4 regions of the Nocardioides sp. NPDC051685 genome follow, and region 1 is predicted to be linked to each of the others. Evidence: riboswitches for the same ligand, from Rfam matches in the RefSeq annotation. Region 1 holds a riboswitch; each other region holds the start of a gene.
What was found. A riboswitch is a leader RNA that binds a small molecule or an ion and turns the genes downstream of it on or off. The one in region 1 is predicted to bind cobalamin.
Positions count from the first base shown of each region.

Region 1 (2,887 bases):
GGCCGGTCGGGCTCGATCGGCACGCCGAGCCGGGCGAAGAGCTCGACGACCTCGGCGCGCATCGCGGCGCGGTCGATCCTGCCCCAGCGGTTGGTCGGCTGGCGTCCCATGAAGATGTTCTCGGTGACCGAGAGGTCCGGGAAGAGGGTCGGCTCCTGGTAGATGACCGCGACGCCGGCCTGCTTGGCCTCGGCGGTGTTGCGGAAGTCGACCTGCTCCCCGGCGAGCAGGTAGTCGCCGGCGTCGCGGCGGTAGAGCCCGGCGACGATCTTGACCAGGGTCGACTTCCCGGCTCCGTTCTCCCCCACGAGCGCGTGAATGGATCCGGCCTCGACCCGAAGGCAACCGGTCCGGAGGGCGCGTACGGGGCCGAACGACTTGGCCACGTCCCGCAGCTCCAGTGCGGCGGGTGTGTCCGGCATGGGCAACTCCTCGAATTGAAAGGTTTCAAGTGTGGTTTACGCTAGTGATGGCAATCACATACGTCAACACTCTGCGGCCGCTAATTTGAGCGAGGTACGGACTTTGTCGTCGCATCAGGTCGGGACCCGCCCCCTTCCGGACGGGAATCCTGCCGCGTCAGACCGCGTTGAGAGCCCCATGCACGCACTCTGGGTATGGGCACATCCGCACGCGTCGTCGCTCAACGGACGGCTGCAAGAGGCGGGCCGGAACGCTCTCGTCGCCGCCGGCTGGACCGTCGACGAGATCGACCTCTATCGAGAAGGTTTCAATCCACTTCTGGTGGAACGCGGCGAAGCCGACGTACGCCGCCACCAGGAGCGGCTGCGGGCCGCTGATCTGCTCGTCGTGCAGTTCCCGTTGTGGTGGTATTCCGTGCCGGCCATCCTCAAGGGCTGGATCGACCGGGTCTTCGAGTCGGGGTTCGCCTTCGACGTACCCGATCCGGAGACGGGCAAGCCGCTCAAGTACGGCAAGGGCGGCCTGGCCGGCAAGCGTGCGCTGACGATCGTCACCGCCGGAGACCGGGCCGCCACCCTCGGTCCGCGCGGGATCAGCGGCCACATCGAGGACGTCCTGTGGCCGCTGCTGCACGGCACCTTCTGGTACACCGGGATGGACCCGCTGCGCCCGCACCTGATCACCGACGCCGACACCATCGACGCCCAGGTCATGGCGCGGATCGAGGCCGACCTGAGCGTACGTCTCGAGGGCGTGATGACGGAGCCGCGGATCGACTACCGCCCCATGGCCGAGGAGCACTACGACCACACCATCAGGCTTCACGACTCGGTCGCGCCCGGGGAGGACGGGCTGAGCGCCCACCGCGAGGGCTGAGGTCGTGCCTCGGAGAGGTTGGGCCGCCTGCTACGGTCGTCGGGCCAGCCGCTCGGGACGTAGTCCCGGCACGGGAACCCGGTGAGAGTCCGGGACTGACGCGCAGCGGTGTGGGTGACGGACGGGACACTGTGCCACTGGGCCCTCGGGCCTGGGAAGGCGTCTCGCGCCGGTCGATCCCGAGTCCGAAGACCTGCTGGCCCTGCAGCAGACCGCTGCGGGTCAGCACGGGCGACGCGCACCAGCCCGCGACCCGCTCGAGGACCGACGTGCACCTGCCTCGCACCATCCGAACGATCACCGCGAGCACCGTTCTGGTGCTCGGCTCCACGCTGGCCGGCTGCGCCGCCGACCAGCCCTCCGGAGCACAGCAGGCGGGCGGCGACACCGCCGGCTTCCCGCTCACGCTGACCAACTGCGGGCGCGAGATCACGCTCGAGGCACCGCCCGAGCGCGCGGTCTCGCTCAATCAGGGCTCTACCGAGATCCTGCTCTCGCTCGGCCTCGCCGACCGGATGGTCGGCACCGCGGTCTGGACCGACCCGGTGCTCGACTCGCTCGCCGAGGACAACGAGCGTATTCCCCGGCTCGCCGACAACTGGCCCTCCTACGAGCGCGTCCTGGAGGCGGAGCCCGACTTCGTCACCGCCTCGTTCATCAGCACCCTGGGCGAGGGCGGGGTGACCACACCCGAGGACCTGGAGAAGCTGGGCGTCGGCTCCTACCTCTCCCCCGCCGAGTGCGTGAAGGACAACGAGGGCGACGACGACGGCACCCGTCTGGACCCTCTCGAGATCGAGACGATCTACCAGGAGATCACCGAGCTGGCGCGGATCTTCGGCGTACCCGAGCGCGGCGAGAAGCTCGTCGCCGACCTGTCTCGGCGCCTCGAGGCAGCCGAGAGGAAGGCGCCGGAGAGCGAGGTGAGCGCGATGTACTGGTTCGCCAACTCCGAGTCGCCCTATCTGGCCGGCTGCTGTGGCGGCCCCGGCATCATCGGCCGCGCCCTCGGCATCGAGAACGTCTTCGACGACACCACCGACGAGTGGCCGCAGATCAACTGGGAGACCGTCGCCGAACGCAACCCCGACGTCATCGTCCTCGGCGACCTGACCCGCAAGAGCCAGACCGCCGAGACCGCCCGCGCGAAGATCGACTACCTGAAGAGCAACCCGGTCACCGCCCGGATGGACGCTGTCCGCAACGACCGCTTCGTGACGCTCTCCGGCGCCGAGCTCAACCCCTCCATCCGCACCGTGTACGCGGTCGAGAACGTCGCCGACCAGCTCGCCGACCTGGGCCTATGACGCTCCGGGCGCAAGTTCCCGAGCCGAGGCGTCACTCCGGTCGGCCGAAGCGTCACCCCGGTCGGCCGACCTGGCACGGCCGTGACGCCTCGGCCGACGTAGGTGACGCCTCGGCCGACGTAGGTGACGCCTCGGCGATCGGGGTCACCGGCGTCCTGTTGGGTCTGGCTCCCCTGCTGGTGCTGGCCTCGGTGGCGGGCGCGATCACGGTCGGGCCCTCGGACCTGGGCGTCGCCGACGTCTACGGCGTCGTAGCCGACCGGGTGGGCATCGGCTCGTCC
Region 1 covers NZ_JBITCR010000014.1:43,710-46,596, forward strand. The annotation lists gene ACIA03_RS26720 (sugar ABC transporter ATP-binding protein) at 1-422, opposite strand, end outside; gene ACIA03_RS26725 (NAD(P)H-dependent oxidoreductase) at 601-1,299, shown strand; cobalamin riboswitch at 1,328-1,515, shown strand; gene ACIA03_RS26730 (ABC transporter substrate-binding protein) at 1,569-2,606, shown strand; gene ACIA03_RS26735 (FecCD family ABC transporter permease) at 2,603-2,887, shown strand, end outside.

Region 2 (2,887 bases), on a different contig from region 1:
TGGTCAGGCCCTTGGTGTTGCCGTCGGTCAGGGCGGCGTCGTCGTAGGCCACCGCGCCGACGTCGTCGCCGCAGGTCACGACGTGCTCGGCGACCCAGGTCGCCGCCTTCTCCGCGGACTCGGTCTCACCCGCGCGCCCGAAGGCCCATCCGGCCAGGCCGGTGGTGTTGGAGTTGGCGATGTTGCCGGTGGCCGCCTTGAAGGACCCGTCCTCGGCCTGAGTCTCCTTCAGCCACTCCACGCCGGCCTTGACGGCCTTCTCCGCCTCCGGGGACGCCACGCCCGAGAGCGCGATCAGGGCGAACGCGGTGGCGTCCGCGTCCGGCACGGCCTTGGGGTCGGCGTCGCAGGTCTGGTCGGCGGCCGTGGGGTCAGCCGCGAAGGTGACCCGGAACCAGCCCTCCTCGCACTGCTGCCCGGCCAAGAACTCCGTCGCGGCCGCGGCCTTCGTGCTCTCGGCGTTGTTGAGGGCCCACACGGCGTACGACTGGCCGATGGTGTTGGAGTAGTCGGCCGCCTTCTTGTTCTTGGGGTCGAGCTTGTCGGCGATGCGGCCGTTCGCGGCCACGGTGCCCTCGAGCTGCTTCAGCAGGGCGGGGTCGGAGGCGTCGATGTTCTGCTGGAGGACGAGCGCCTTCGCGGTGGCGCCGGCCGAGGTGATGGTGCCGAACCCGGGCGAGGTGTAGGCCTTCTTGTTCTTCATGACCGCGGCGGTGATCGTGGCGATCTCCTCGTCGTAGCCACCGACCTCGGCCAGCGCGATCCCGATGTCGGCGCTGAGCCCGAAGTCGTCGGTGCCGTACTGCGCGTTGCGGGCCACACCCTTCGGTGCCTGGGCGACGAGCCAGTCGGCCACGGAGGTCGACACCTTCGCGTCGTAGGTGGGCTTCTCCCCCTCCTCGACGGTCTTCTCGCCACAGCCGGCGAGCGAGGTGAGGGCAAGGGCGGCGACGATGCCGCCGAGGACGGTCTTCTTCATGGTTCCTTCCGCGCTGTTCGTCGGGAAGGCCCAGGGCCGACCCGCTGCTTTCCACGACAGCGTCAGGTCAGTACGCGTCCGTCGGCAGGTGCTCCGGCTCGCTCAGGGCACCGTCGGTGTCCTGGGCCTACGGTTGCGGGTCAGCGCCGGGATTCGACCGGCTTCCCCCACCACGGCGTGTGTTGATAGAGGGGGCCATCTTATGCCGGGCCGGCCGTGCTTGCGGGATCGCCGCAGAGCAGTCACTCTGTCCCCATGCGCCACAGGATTCTCGGCCTTGTCGCAGCGTCGATCTCGGCCACCCTTCTCGCCCTCTGCCCGACCACGACAGCGGTCGCGGAGCCGGACCGGACATCGGTCACGTACGCCGATCTGGTCGCCATGTTCGGCGACAAGGTCGGTGACCGGAAGACCGTCGAGACCGGGCTCCCGACCCTCAACCGGGCCATGGCCGACGCCGGGATCACCACCGCCTACCGGCAGTCGGCCTATCTGGCCACGCTCGTCAACGAGAGCTCCCTCCACCACGACGCCAAGGGTCGCGACAAGCGGAAGTTCACCGGCCGCGGCTACATCCAGCTGACCGGGAAGGCCAATTACACCGACGCCGGCGCCTACTTCGGGATCGACCTGCGCCGCCGCCCCGAGCTGGCCAGGTCGCTGGACTACAGCGCGCCGATCTCGCGGTGGTACTGGACCGTCGCCCGCGACATCAACCCGCTCGCCGACGCCCTCGAGATGGGCAAGGTCAACGCGGCGATCGGCTACCCCCACGACAAGGAGGAGGACGCCGAGCGCTGCCGCGACTTCAAGGCCGCACTGAAGCACCTCAACGGGTCGGTGCCCAAGGGGATCAAGTGCGCCCGCCCGAAAGCAGCCCAGGACTCTGCGGCCAGGCCCTAGAAGAGGTACGTCATTTCTTCGTGCGCTTGTCGCTGACCGCGATCGCCGAGGTGCCTTCGTCCTTGAGCTCGAAGAGGTCGATCGCCTTGATCAGCTTGGTCCAGGTGGCGTACCCGTAGTTGCGCGGATCCTCGGAGGACTGGTTGCGGATGCGGGAGACGACCGTGCCGACCAGGGCCCAGCCGTCGTCGTCTGCGGCCGCGGCGATCGAGTTGCGCAGCAGCTGGATCAGCCGGGCGTTGCGCTTCAGCAGCTGTCCGTTGGTCGCCGACGACGACGGCTTGCGGGTGCGCGGGGTCCCGGGCTCGGTGTCGACCTCGGTCTCCTCCTCGGTGTCACCGAGCTTCTCCACGACGGTGAACCGGGTGCAGGCGCTCTTGAACGGCGCCGGCGTCTTCTCCCGGCCATAGCCGTAGACCGCCCGGCCCTTCTCCCGCAGGTAGTGGACCAGCGGCGTGAAGTCGGAGTCGGAGGAGACCAGCGCGAACGCGTCCGGGACGGCAGCGTGCAGCAGCTCGACCGCGTCGATGGCGAGCGCCATGTCGGAGGCGTTCTTGTGGGCGGTCAGGTCGAACTGCTGCATCGGCCGGATCGCTGCTTCGTGCAGCTCGCCGATCCACCCCTTGAGCTCGTGCTTGGTCCAGTTGCCGTAGGCCCGGCGGATCGTCACCTCGCCGTATTCGGCGAGGTCGTTCAGGATCGCGTCGATCTTGGTCGCGGGTGCATTGTCGGCGTCGATGAGCAGGGCAATGCGGAAGGGCTCGGTCACGCCGGACAGTCTGCCAGTGCCACCCACCGCCGAGTCGGCTCATCCTGACCAAAACCAACGCCGAGTCGGCGCGTCATGACGCGCCGACTCGGCGGAGTTTGATGTCAGAACGAGCCGACTCGGCGTGGGTTCAGGCGAGCTTCTCCAGGATCAGCTCGCGGACACGCTTGGCGTCCGCCTTGCCACCGGTCGCCTTCATGACCGCACCGATGAGCGCACCGGCCGCGGCCTGGTTG
Region 2 covers NZ_JBITCR010000021.1:17,047-19,933, reverse strand. The annotation lists gene ACIA03_RS29630 (prenyltransferase/squalene oxidase repeat-containing protein) at 1-979, opposite strand, end outside; cobalamin riboswitch at 1,045-1,194, opposite strand; gene ACIA03_RS29625 (glycoside hydrolase family 19 protein) at 1,235-1,882, shown strand; gene ACIA03_RS29620 (NYN domain-containing protein) at 1,893-2,651, opposite strand; gene gatB (Asp-tRNA(Asn)/Glu-tRNA(Gln) amidotransferase subunit GatB) at 2,782-2,887, opposite strand, start outside.
Region 2: linked by a shared signal. The riboswitch ahead of ACIA03_RS29630 (prenyltransferase/squalene oxidase repeat-containing protein) and the one ahead of ACIA03_RS26730 (ABC transporter substrate-binding protein) in region 1 are both predicted to bind cobalamin.

Region 3 (2,887 bases), on a different contig from region 1:
GGACGCGATCCGGCGAGCGTGGGACTGCTTGCGCACCCCGGCGTGGTAGGCGATCACCGGGGCGGCGCCGATCAGCCGGGCGGCCTTGAGGGTGATCAGCTCGGGGTCGCCCGGACCGATGCCGACGACGGTGAACTTCCCGCGTACGTCTGCGTTCATTCCTGCTCCTGGGCGAGTGCGTTGAGTGCGGAGGAGGTCATCGCGGAGCCGCCACGGCGGCCGCGCACGGTGACGAAGGGGATGTCGATCCCGTGATCGTCGGCGAACGAGGCGAGCGCCTCCTTGGACTCGGCGGCGCCGATGAAGCCGACCGGGCAGCCGACGATCGCGGCCGGTCGCGGGCCGCCGTCGAGGATCATCTCGAGCAGGTGGAAGAGCGCCGTCGGGGCGTTGCCGATGGCGACCACGGCACCCTCGAGGTAGGGCTCCCACAGCGACAGGGCGGCGGCGGTGCGGGTCGTGCCCCAGGCGCGGGCGAGCGCCGGGACCCGGTCGTCGCCGAGCATGCAGAGCACCTCGTTCTCTCGCGGGAGGCGGCTGCGGGTGACCCCGGTCGCGACCATCGTCGCGTCGCACAGGATCGGCGCCCCGGCCTCGAGCGCACCGCGCGCGGCCTTCACCAGACCGGGGTGGATGACCAGGTCGGCGGCGAGATCGACCTGTCCGCTGCCGTGGATCATCCGGACCGCGAGCCGCTCGGCGTCGGCGGGCACCCCGGAGAGGTCGGCCTCGCGCCGGATGGTCGCGAAGGAGTCGACGTAGATCGCCGGCCCCTGGTCGATGTAGTCGTAGCGCCGGGTCGGGCGGGCCTGCGGCGACGGCACGAGTACGCCACGCCACGGCGTCACCACGACCGCCGGCGCCCGCTCCACCAGCGCCTCGACGGCGGCCCGGTCCAGTGCCCCGTCGGGGGCGGCGACGTGCTCGCCCCCGGGCACCTCGCCGAACCCGAGCTCGGCCGCGGGCGCCGGGACGCGAGCATCGGCCGCGACCGGCTCGACCAGGGGAGCATCGAGCTCGGAGACGTGCCAGGGCGCCGACGGCCCCTCGCCGCGTACGTCCAGGAAGCGTGAGGCGAGCGAGACCAGCCGCGAAGCGGCCTCGGCGAGCGGCACGACCGGCCCCCACGACCCACCGACCCGGAGCTGGCCCTCGGTGGCCGACAGCGCCACCAGCCCGAGGTCGCACTCGCGCGAGACCAGGTCGCCCCGACCGTCGTCGAGCACGAAGAGGAACCGCCCCGGCAGCGCCGCCAGCCGCGGCGAGGCACACAGCAGGCGGTCCAGCGAGGCGGCGACGCCGCGCAGGTCGGCCCGCCCTCCGGCGAGCCCGGTCTGCGGGGAGACCATCACGTTGCGTACGAGCTCGTGGGTCTGCACCGGCACCAGACCGGTCGCCTTCAGCGCGGAGAGCACCTCGCCCGGCAGCGCGCCGTCCTCCCCCACAGGAAGGCCGCGCACCTGCAGATTGGCACGGCCGGTGAGATAGACACGGCCGTCGCCGTAGGTCTCGGCCACGGAGACCAGCGAGAGCAGCGAGGCCGACGAGACGGACCCGCCGATCAGGCGCAGCCGCACCAGCAAGCCGTCCTCGGCCGGCCACGGACGGCCGACTCCTGGGCACCGGTCGGATCGGACTCGGGACATCGCCACACCTGCTCTGGTCAGGTGCCCTTCCGCGGGGCACGTGGTGACCTGGCGGCGGGCGCCGCCAGAGCCAGCAGGTCTTCGGACTCGGAATCGATCGGTGCGGAGCGCCTTCCCGGAGCCAGGCTCCAGTGGCTGCTCTCTCCGGAGAGAGGGCGTGCCCCGCCCGTCATCCTCACCGCTGCGCGTCAGTCCCGGACTTTCACCGGGTTCCCTGACCCCATCAGGCATGGAGTACGACTGGCAGGGCGAGACTACCTACTTGCGGACACGGCGCCGAATTGCTCGCCGCCCGGCAGTGGTCTGTGCCAGTGTTCGGCTACTCAGAACCTCCCACCACGTCCTCCAACAGATGGAGTCTCCCGTGACCGGATCGCCTCACCGACAGCTGTTCGTGCTCGCGACCGTCTCGGCCCTCGGGTTCGGCCTCGCGGCCTGCGCGACGACCTCGGAGTCGAAGGTCGCGATCGGCCTGGTGGTGCCGGCCTCCGGCGCCGACAAAGCGATCGGCACCGACATGACCCGTGGGTTCGATCTCTACCTCGACCAGCACCACGGGAAGCTCGGTGGCCGGCTCGTCGACGTCATCGAGGCCGACGAGGGCGACCGGGTGAAGACCGGTGTCGCCGCGGTGACCAGGCTGATCGAGGACGACGAGGTCCAGGCGGTCGTCGGCGTGGTGAGCTCGGAGACGGCGCTCGCGGCCAAGCAGGTCGCGAGCGACAGCGAGACGCCGCTGATCGTGACCGGAGCCGGAGCCGACAAGTTCGCCGACGGCTCCGACTACGTGTGGCGTACGTCCTCGATCAACGCGGACCTGGGCGGCTCGCTCGGGAAGGCGATCGCCCGCGAGACCGGGCAGGGCACGGCCTACGTCATCGCCTCCGACGACGGTGCCGGTCATGAGCTCTCCGACAGCTTCATGATCGCGATGGAGGCCTCGGGCGGCAGCGTCGCGGGCCAGAGCTACACGGCGGCCGGCGCGACCGAGGAGTGGTCGGGCATCTTCGACAAGGTCGAGGAGTCCGGTGCGGACGCGATCTACGCGGCGTATGCGGGGCAGGAGGCGGAGGCGTTCGTGCAGCAGTACCGCGACTCCGGCCTGGCCCGGAAGACCCGGCTCTACGGCCCCGGGTTCCTCACCGAGGGCGACGTGCTGTCCTCGCTAGGCGGCGCCGCCGCCGGCGTGAGGACCGTGCTGCACTACAGCGACGCGATGGACTCGCTGATGAACAGCGCCT
Region 3 covers NZ_JBITCR010000015.1:34,052-36,938, reverse strand. The annotation lists gene cobJ (precorrin-3B C(17)-methyltransferase) at 1-159, opposite strand, end outside; gene ACIA03_RS27400 (precorrin-8X methylmutase) at 156-824, opposite strand; partial or broken gene ACIA03_RS27395 (nitrite reductase) at 1,458-1,646, opposite strand; cobalamin riboswitch at 1,701-1,906, opposite strand; gene ACIA03_RS27390 (ABC transporter substrate-binding protein) at 2,011-2,887, shown strand, end outside.
Region 3: linked by a shared signal. The riboswitch ahead of ACIA03_RS27395 (nitrite reductase) and the one ahead of ACIA03_RS26730 (ABC transporter substrate-binding protein) in region 1 are both predicted to bind cobalamin.

Region 4 (2,887 bases), on a different contig from region 1:
CTTGGAGTTGGCACGACCGTCGGTGACGACCACCAGCAGCGGCCGCAGATCGGGGTCACGGAGATGCTCGCGCTGCAGCACCCGGGCGGCCTCGAGGAGGCCCTCGGCCAGCGGCGTACGTCCTCCGGCGGGCACCTCGTCCAGGCGGGCGGCGGCGAGGTCGACGGATCCGGTCGGCGGCAGCACCAGCTCGGCGCCCTCACCCCGGAAGGTGATCATCCCGACCTTGTCGCGGCGCCGGTAGGCGTCGAGCAGCAGCGAGAGGACCGCGGCCTTCACCTGCGCCATCCGCTTGCGCGCCGCCATCGACCCGGACGCGTCCACGCAGAAGAGCACCAGGTTGGCCTCCCGGCCCTCACGCACCGCGGTGCGCAGATCCTCGATCCGCAGCTCGACCTTCGCGGACGTACGCGGGCGGGCGGCCTGCTTGCCCGCGGCCGCCTTGAGCGTCTCGACGAGATGGAGCGAGCCGCGGACGCTGGTGTTCGCGCCGATCCGACGGCCGCTGCTGCCGATCGCCTTGCTCCGGCCGCCGGTGCGGCCCGTGCCCAGGCCGGAGACGGTCAGCAGGCGGGGGCGATAGGCCGGGGCGGCCGCGGTGACGGACTCGGGTGCGAGAGCGGAGGGCGAGGGCGGAACCTCGGGCTGGTCGTCCGCGGACTCGGCTGTGTTGGTCTCGGCACTGTCTCGCTGGCGCTCGCCGGGCTCGACCGACGGGGGTTCCGCGTCGGTCGAACCGTCGCTGCTGGGCGGAGTCGGATCCGACGTGTCCTCCGGCCCGTTCTCAGGCCCGCCCTCCGGCGGCTCCGGCGGAAGCTCCTCGTCGCCGAGGATGCGGTCGAGCAGGTCTTCGTCCAGCCCGGGAGCATCGAAGGGGTTGCGACGCCGGCGGTGCGGCAGCGCGAGCAGGGCGGCGCGGCGGATGTCTTCGCGGGTGACCTCGGAGCGGCCGGCCCAGGCGGCGTGGGCGACGGCGGTGCGGGCGGTGACGATGTCGGCACGCAGCCCGTCGACCTCGAACGCCGCGCAGACCTCGGCGATCTTGAGCAGCCCGGGCGCGGTGAGCCGGACCTTCCCGACCAGGGCGCGGGCGGCGGAGATCTGTGCGGTCAGGTCGCGCTCGGCCTCCGCGTAGCGGTCGGCGAAGCCGGCGGCGTCCAGGTCGAAGGCCATCCGGCGGCGTACGACCTCGGCGCGCAGCGCCGGATCCCGCGGTGCGGCGACCTCGACGGTGAGCCCGAAGCGGTCCAGCAGCTGCGGACGCAGCTCGCCTTCCTCGGGGTTCATGGTGCCGATCAGCACGAACCGGGCGGCGTGCTCGACCGAGACCCCGTCGCGCTCGACGCTGACCCGGCCCATGGCCGCCGCGTCCAGGAGCAGGTCGACCAGGTGGTCGTGGAGCAGGTTGACCTCGTCGACGTAGAGCAGACCGCGGTGGGCCCGGGCCAGCAGCCCCGGCTCGAACTCGACCGCACCGCGCGAGAGCGCGCTCTCCAGGTGGAGCGAGCCGACGACCCGGTCCTCGGTGGCCCCGACCGGGAGCTCGACCAGCCGCACCGGCCGGCTCTCCACGACGGCGGCGGACCCGAAGGGCCCGTCCGGCGACTCCGCGGACGGGTCGGCGGGGTCGATCGAGAACCGGTCCCCCGCGTAGACCGAGATCGAGGGCAGGACAGCCGCCAGGCCGCGTACGGCCGTCGACTTCGCGGTCCCCTTCTCGCCGCGGACCAGGACCCCACCGATCTCCGGGGAGATGGTGGTGAGCACGAGCGCGAGGCCCATGTCGTCGAGGTCATCGGCCTGGCAGCCGAGGACGGCGGAAAATGGGTAGTGCACCGGCATGAGAGGCTCCCGCTCCCTATCGCTTGGAATGGATGGGCGCGGGGCCGGTCTTCGGACTTGTCGAGTCCCCACGAAGGGGCTCGTACACCGCAGCGGGCCTGTGCCGGATTCTCACCGGCTTCCCAGATTCTCCCTTCCCACCGTCCTCACCAGCTCTCGTGTCGAGCCGATGGCTGGGCAGTCGGGGCACCTCGCGCCTGTGCGGTCACTGTAGCGTCTGGCCTCATGATCGTCGTGGTGGGCATCGGTGCCGGAGGTTGGGACGAGATTCCCGTACGTCACCAGCAGCTGATCCGGGAGACTCCGGTCCTCCTCGGCGGCAAGCGTCATCTCGACCTCGTCCCGGACGTCCCCGGCCAGCGGCGCGAGCCCTGGCCGTCGCCGTTGCGCGAGGGTCTCCCGGCGCTCCTCGAGTCGCTGCCGTCTGCCGCCGCCGTCGTCGCCCTCGCCTCCGGCGACCCGCTCGTCTCCGGCATCGGGACAACCCTGATCTCCCTTCTCGGCCGGGAGAACGTACGCATCGAGCCCGCCGTCTCCTCCGTCGCCCTCGCCCGGGCCCGGATGGGTTGGCCGGCCGAGTCGTGCGTGGTCGTCAGCCTGGTCGGCCGCGATGTGTCGCTGGTCGCCCGCGAGCTCGCACCCGGCCGCCGGATCCTGGCCCTCTCCGCCGACGGGTCGACCCCCGCGTCGGTGGCGAACCTGCTGGTCACGACCGGTTTCGGCGCGTCGAGGATGACCGTGCTGGGCGAGCTGGGAGCGGAGACCGAGAGCGCACGGGCGGGCACTGCCTCGACCTGGGCGGGCGAGTCGCCACGCCTCAACATCGTGGCGGTCGAGTGCGTCGGCGCACCTTCTATCGGCTGGTCTGCGGGCCTGCCCGACGACGTCTTCGAGAACGACGGCCAGCTGACCAAGCGCGACCTGCGGGCGTCTGCTCTGGCGCGCCTGACCCCCACCCCCGGGGCGCACCTGTGGGACGTCGGCGCCGGTGCCGGCTCGGTCGGGATCGAGTGGATGCGAGCACATCCGACCTGCACTACGACCG
Region 4 covers NZ_JBITCR010000015.1:40,811-43,697, reverse strand. The annotation lists gene ACIA03_RS27430 (VWA domain-containing protein) at 1-1,842, opposite strand, end outside; cobalamin riboswitch at 1,867-2,006, opposite strand; gene cbiE (precorrin-6y C5,15-methyltransferase (decarboxylating) subunit CbiE) at 2,068-2,887, shown strand, end outside.
Region 4: linked by a shared signal. The riboswitch ahead of ACIA03_RS27430 (VWA domain-containing protein) and the one ahead of ACIA03_RS26730 (ABC transporter substrate-binding protein) in region 1 are both predicted to bind cobalamin.